One region of the Serratia sp. C2(1) genome, then DNA from elsewhere that is predicted to be linked to it. Evidence: predicted binding sites of a transcription regulator. Region 1 holds the regulator's gene; the other holds the start of a gene.
What was found. The regulator PhoB, encoded in region 1, activates phosphate uptake and scavenging genes when phosphate is short. The targets are predictions, from matches to a motif close to CTGTCATAAAACTGNCNNAT.

Region 1 (3,670 bases):
TATCGACGCGGTAGAAACGCTCGGTCAGACGCGGAATATGTTCGGCGGCGATGCCCGGCCCATTGTCGCTGACCTGGAACTGCGCGCCGTTTGGCGTCTGTTGCCAGCTCACCTCAATATTGGTGCCCTTCGGCGTGTGATTGACGGCGTTATACACCAGATTCGACACCGCGCTGCGCAGTTGGTCATCGTTGCCGAATACCTTGAGCTGCTCGTTCACCCGGAAGGTAATCTCATGGTTGCCGCCGCTCAGCGACTGCGCCTCACGCTGCAACACCCGCAACATCAGCGGAATATCGACCCGCTCGTTCATATCGACGTTAGGTGCCGCCTCAATGCGCGACAGCGTCAGCAGCTGTTTGACCAGCCCGTCCATGCGCCGGGTCTGCTCCTGCATGGTGCCCAACGCCTTACCGCGCAGCGAGCCGTCCAGTTCCTCGTCGCTCATCATCTCCAGGTAGCCCTGCAATACCGTCAGCGGGGTACGCAACTCATGGCTGACGTTGGCGAAGAAGTTGCGGCGCGCGCCTTCCAGCTGGCGCATTTGGGTGACATCGCGCGCCACCATCAACAGTTGCCCTTCCGAATAGGGCATCACGCGGAACTCGACATAGTGCTCGTTATTGAGTTGCAGCGTCAGCGGCCGGGTGAACTCCTGCTGTTGCAGATAGTGGCTGAACTCCGGGTAACGCAGCAGGTTAAGGATATGTTGACCGTTGTCTTCCGGCCAGCGGAACCCCAGCAGATGCTGCGCCAACCCGTTGCACCAGAAGATATTGCCTTCGACGGTGGTCATCACCACCGCATCGGGCAGCGATTCTGCCCCGCTGCGAAAGCGTTTGATCAACAACGCCAGTTCACGGCGGCGGCGACGGTTGCGCTGTTGCATCTGGTACAGGCCGTAAAACAGCGGTTCCCAGCTCCAGCGCCCGGGTGGCGGCGTCATGCTGCGGTCGACCCACAGCCAGTGGGAAAGTTTGAGTTGGTTGTAGAAATTCCATACCAGCGCCGCCAGCACGGCGGCCAGCAGCAGCCAGGGCAGATAGCCGAAAATCAGCCCCAGCAACAAGGCAGGTAAACAGAAAAGAGCCAGCTCCAGGGCCAGCCTCTTCCACGACAGGCGTTCTAGCACAGCATATTCTCCAGCGCGACGCGATCAGTAACGCGTTGAGAATCGGTAGCCGGTGCCCCGAACGGTTTGAACCATTTTGTCATGACCGGTGGTCTCTAACGCCTTACGGAGCCGACGGATATGCACGTCAACGGTGCGGTCTTCCACATAAACGTTAGTGCCCCAGACGTGATTAAGCAACTGTTCACGGCTATAAACACGCTCCGGATGGGTCATAAAGAAATGCAGCAGTTTGAACTCGGTCGGCCCCATGTCCAGCGCCTGCTCATTAGCCATTACGCGATGCGAGGAAGGGTCCAGGCTCAGCCCCTGCATTTCAATCACTTCTTCCACCGCCATCGGTGAAATGCGGCGCATTACCGCCTTGATGCGCGCCACCAGCTCCTTCGGTGAGAACGGCTTGGTAATGTAATCGTCCGCTCCCACTTCCAGACCGCGCACCCGGTCTTCTTCTTCACCGCGTGCGGTCAGCATCATCACCGGAATATCGCGGGTCAGCGCTTCGCGCTTCATGTGTTTGATAAACTGGATACCGGAACCGCCGGGTAACATCCAGTCGAGCAACACCAAATCAGGGAACGGCTCAGACAGGCGCGTCACGGCGCTGTCATAATCTTCGGCTTCCAACGGTTGGTAACCATTCTGTTCCAACACAAAGCACACCATCTCACGGATCGGCGCTTCGTCTTCCACCACCAGTATGCGTCTTGCCATCGTCAATCCTGCCAATGTGTTAGCGATCTATTAGGCTGTGTCCCGCCATTGCTCGTGAGCCCCGCTGGCGGTCATTTAAGCGTGAAGCAAGGCGCGAACCGAGAGGTTTGGTGGCGCCAAATAAGCGGTGAGCAACGCAGCAGCACGCTTAAATGGCCCCAACCCGGAGGGGCGCGCCCCAAAAACCCGCTGCCTGCGTTGTCGGGTTCGAACATAGTCCCGCCATGTCCTTCACCCTCCGCCTTGACAGCGTGCTTTTGGGTCTGCGCCGGCGCCACGATCAATGGCGGGGCACAGCCTCATTGCGGGCGCCATTATGCGTCAGTTTTGTGACACTTTTATGAAAAAACCAGCCTGTTATAGCCAGTAAGCATAGCGATTATTTCCAGCTTCAAAGAAAAATCATTCAGTTGTCATAATGATTGCGTCACGACAGGAGAGTCTGCCCCCTTTATAATCACCGCCATGAGTTTATCGCCCCGGGAGTGTCATGCGCCTGATCCACACCTCTGACTGGCATCTTGGCCAGTACTTTTTCACCAAAAGCCGCGCCGCCGAGCACCAGGCTTTTTTACGCTGGCTGATCGAGCAAATAGAACAGCAACGGGTGGATGCGCTGATCGTCGCCGGGGATCTGTTCGATACCGGCTCGCCGCCAAGCTACGCCCGCGAGCTGTATAACCGTTTTGTGGTCGAGTTGCAGCGCACCGGCTGCCAGTTGGTGGTGCTGGGCGGTAACCATGACTCCGTGGCAACCCTGAATGAATCGCGTGAATTGCTTTCTTGCCTGAATACCACGGTGATCGCCAACGCCCAAAGCGACATCGGGCAGCAAATCCTGGTGCTTAACCAGCGCGATGGCCGGCCGGGTGCGGTGTTGTGCGCCATCCCGTTCCTGCGCCCACGCGATCTGATCACCAGCCGCGCCGGCGAATCGGGCGGGCAAAAACAGCAGGCGTTGCAAGAGGCGATCGCGGAACACTATCAACAGCTTTACCAGGCCGCCTGCGCACGCCGCGATGAACTGGGGCTAACCTTGCCGATTGTCGCCACCGGCCACCTGACCACCGTGGGGGTTACCACCTCCGATTCGGTGCGCGACATTTACATCGGCACGCTGGATGCCTTTCCGGCGCAGGCGTTTCCGCCGGCCGATTACATTGCGTTGGGGCATATTCACCGGGCGCAAAACGTCGCCAAATCCGAACATATCCGCTACAGCGGTTCGCCTATCCCGCTCAGTTTCGATGAGCTGGGCAAACCCAAGAGCGTGTTTATGGTGGATTTCGCCGAAGGCGCCCTGCAACAGGTCACCGCACTGGAAATCCCCAGCTTCCAGCCGATGCAACTGATCAAGGGCGATTTGACGCAGATCGAACAACAATTGCAACAGTTCGCCGATTATCAGGGGGAGCTGCCGGTATGGCTGGATATCGAAGTGGCCACGCAGGATTACCTCAGCGACATTCAGCGCCGTATCCAGCAGTTGGCGGATCAACTGCCGGTGGAGGTGGTATTGCTGCGCCGCAGTAAAGAGCAGCGCCGCAAGGCCCTTGAACGGCAGGACAAGGAAACGCTCAACGAACTGAGCGTCGATGAGGTCTTCGAGCGGCGGCTGGCGCAGGAGACGGAAATCACAGAGCCCCGTCAACAGCGAATGCGCCAAATGTTCCATCAGGTGGTCGAGGCCGTAAGGCATAACGACGAGGAGCCGACCCAATGAAAATCCTGAGCCTGCGGCTGAAGAACCTCAATTCATTGCAGGGCGAGTGGAAGATCGATTTCACCGCAGAGCCTTTTGCCAGCAATGGACTGTTCGCCATC
Region 2 (3,670 bases), on a different contig from region 1:
GCACAGCTCGCCCTGGCAGGTGCCCATGCCAACACGGGTGCGGCGGCGCAGATCCACCAGATTATTGACGGTGAGGAAGTTCACCGCATAGCGCACCTCGCCGGCGGTGACCGCCTCGCATTCGCAGACCAGGCTGTTGTCCAGCCGATCGCCGGCCGGCACCTGGCTGGCGCGATCGCCGTGGCGGTACACCGCCGAGCCGCGAATACTGGCCGGCAACGCCACCAGGCTGCGCACCCTTTCCTCCGTCGTCTGCCGGGAGCCGGGCAACGGTGCGAGCGCGGTGGTGCATGGGCTATCCAGCCCAAGCTTTTCACACACTTTATCGGTCGCCCACTGCGCCATCAGGCGGTAGGTCATCAACTTGCCGCCGGTGATGGTGATAAATCCCTCCAGCCCATCGCGGCTGGCGTGATCGAGCAGCACGATGCCACGGCTGACGTTGCGGCCGCTGGGGTCGTCGTCACTGGCCACCAGCGGCCGCACCCCGGCATAGGCACGCAAAATGCGGGTTTGCGCCAGTTCCGGCGCCAGCAGCGCACCTTCGCGGATCAGAATGTCCACTTCCTGCGGCGTCACCACCATATTGTCTATCTGGTCATAGTCGATGTGGGTGGAGGTGGTGCCAATCAGCGAGATGGTGTCCCCCGGCACCAGAATGTCGGCGTCTGCCGGTTTGCGGCAACGGTTGATCACCATGTTGTTGATGCGATGGCCGAGGATCAGCAATGCGCCCTTGGCCGGGAACATGCGGATACGCAGATCGGCGTATTCCGCAATCTGTTGGCCCCAGATGCCGGCGGCGTTGACCACCACCTCGGCGTGGATATCGTAGCGGCGCGCAGTTTGATGGTCGAAAACGCGCACGCCGGTCACGCGGTCACCCACTCGCAACAAACCGACCACCTGATGATAAGTCAGGATCTGTGCGCCATGCTCGCGGGCATCGAGCATATTGGCGGCGGTCAGGCGGAATGGGTCGACGGTGCCATCCGGTACCCGCACGGCGCCGATCAGCGCCGGGTTCGCCGCCGGCTCCAGGCGCAACGCCAGTTGCGGCTCAATGGCTTCGGCGTTGATGCCGGCACGGTGGCACGAGGCGATAAACTGTTGCTGGTAGGCCAACGAATCCTGCGGCAGGGTAATGAACAACCCATCGGTGCGCTCGATGCAGTGAGGCGCGATGCGTTTGAGGATACGGTTCTCTTCTATGCACTCACGCGCCGATTCGCCGTCGGTTACCGCATAGCGCGCTCCGCTGTGCAACAAACCGTGGTTACGGCCTGTGGCGCCGGTGGCGATATCATGGCGCTCCAGCAGTATGCAACGCAGGCCACGGCGCGCGCAGTCGCGGGCAATTCCCGCCCCGGTTGCACCGCCGCCAATGATTATCACATCCGTTTCGCTGTCCGGTGAATGGCTGCTCATTACGCTCCCTCAGGATCCGTGGTTTTTACCCTATTGGGCCACAGTTACTGGGGACTTTGTTTGATAAGGAACAATAACGAACTCAAAACGAAAACAAAATGTCCACAAAAAGCCATGAATGTGATCAGAATCACGATTTTTGGTCGTTTTTCTATTTCATATCGTTAACTAATCGCTCAAAATCCGCCTGAGTTTCATAAAAGTGTAACATTTGCGCCATTCATCACAGTGACACCAGGCTGTTTTGACTAGGATGACGCTCGTTATGGAACAAAAAAACACCACATTCGATATCCGCTCAATCATCAAATGAACGTAAAAAGTCATATTGATGTGATAACTAAAAGCCATCGGAGGCGCTCATGTTGAGTATTTTTAAGCCGGCAGCACACATTTCCCGTGTGCCGGTCGACAAAGTCGACCCGCTGTACCGTAAATTGCGCTGGCAAATATTTATGGGGATTTTCTTCGGTTACGCCGCCTACTATTTGGTGCGTAAGAACTTCACCCTGGCCATGCCTTATTTGATCGACCAGGGTTTCAGCCGCGGCGACCTCGGTTTCGCGCTGTCGGGTATTTCCATCGCCTACGGTTTTTCCAAATTCATCATGGGGTCGGTTTCTGACCGCTCCAACCCACGCGTGTTCCTGCCCGCCGGCTTGATTCTGGCTGCCGCAGTGATGTTGTTCATGGGCTTCGTGCCTTGGGCGACATCGAGCATCGCGGTCATGTTCGTGTTGCTGTTCCTGTGCGGTTGGTTCCAGGGCATGGGCTGGCCGCCTTGCGGCCGTACCATGGTGCACTGGTGGTCGCAGAAGGAGCGTGGCGGTATCGTTTCGGTCTGGAACTGCGCCCATAACGTGGGTGGCGGCCTGCCGCCGCTGCTGTTTCTGCTGGGCATGGCCTGGTTCAACGACTGGCACGCGGCGCTGTATATGCCGGCCTTCGGCGCCATTCTGGTGGCCCTGATCGCCTTTGCGCTGATGCGCGATACCCCGCAATCCTGTGGCCTGCCGCCGATCGAAGAATACAAAAACGATTACCCGGACGACTACAGCGAGAAAGCGGAAGAAGAACTGACCGCCAAGCAGATCTTCATGCAGTACATTCTACCGAACAAACTGCTGTGGTACATCGCCGTGGCCAACGTGTTCGTTTACCTGCTGCGTTACGGCATTCTGGACTGGTCACCGACTTACCTGAAAGAAGTGAAACACTTCGCGCTGGATAAATCCTCCTGGGCCTACTTCCTGTACGAATATGCCGGTATCCCGGGCACCCTGCTGTGCGGCTGGATGTCGGACAAAGTGTTCAAAGGCAATCGCGGCGCCACCGGCGTGTTCTTTATGACGCTGGTGACTATCGCTACCGTCGTTTATTGGCTTAACCCGGTCGGTAATCCTGGCATCGATATGGCCTGCATGATCACCATCGGCTTCCTGATTTACGGCCCGGTGATGTTGATCGGCCTGCACGCGCTGGAACTGGCACCGAAGAAAGCGGCCGGTACCGCAGCGGGCTTCACCGGTCTGTTCGGCTACCTGGGCGGTTCCGTTGCGGCCAGCGCCATCGTCGGTTACACCGTGGACTACTTCGGTTGGGACGGCGGCTTTATGGTGATGATTGGCGGCAGTATCGGCGCGGTAGTGCTGCTGTTGCTGACCATGCTGAGCGAGAAAAAGCACCACGCAGAAATCGCAGCCAACAAACGCGGTTAAGCGTCATACACATTTCGCATTATTTGAAGGCCGCGCTGCGGCCTTTTTACTACTTTATTGCCCTGCACCTACAACATGGAGAATTACGGAATGCGGACTCAAGTCAAAGCCCTGCTGACAGGGATCATCCTGGCCACCTCAATGGTCAGCGCCGTACAGGCTGCGGACAAGGTGGTGATCGCCCACCGTGGCGCCAGTGGCTATCTGCCGGAACACACGCTGCCGGCGAAGGCTATGGCCTACGCGCAGGGTGCGGACTTCCTCGAGCAGGATCTGGTGATGACCAAAGACAACGAGCTGGTGGTACTGCATGACCATTACCTCGATCGCGTGACCGACGTAGCCGAGCGCTTCCCGAGCCGGGCACGCCAAGACGGCCGTTATTACGCCATCGACTTTACCCTGGCGGAAATCAAGTCGCTGAAGTTCACGGAAGGCTTTGAGATCGAAAACGGCAAAAAGGTGCAGGGCTACCCTGGCCGCTTCCCGATGGGCAAATCGGACTTCCGCGTCCATACCTTCCA

Region 2: the regulator PhoB is predicted to act here: its motif matches at 1,620-1,639, upstream of glpT (glycerol-3-phosphate transporter).

Annotation. Positions count from the first base shown of each region.
Region 1 is NZ_JAZFBA010000001.1:3,096,958-3,100,627, forward strand. It holds gene phoR (phosphate regulon sensor histidine kinase PhoR) at 1-1,132, opposite strand, end outside; gene phoB (phosphate response regulator transcription factor PhoB) at 1,157-1,846, opposite strand; gene sbcD (exonuclease subunit SbcD) at 2,337-3,569, shown strand; gene sbcC (exonuclease subunit SbcC) at 3,566-3,670, shown strand, end outside.
Region 2 is NZ_JAZFBA010000005.1:236,346-240,015, reverse strand. It holds gene glpA (anaerobic glycerol-3-phosphate dehydrogenase subunit A) at 1-1,428, opposite strand, end outside; gene glpT (glycerol-3-phosphate transporter) at 1,791-3,146, shown strand; gene glpQ (glycerophosphodiester phosphodiesterase) at 3,237-3,670, shown strand, end outside.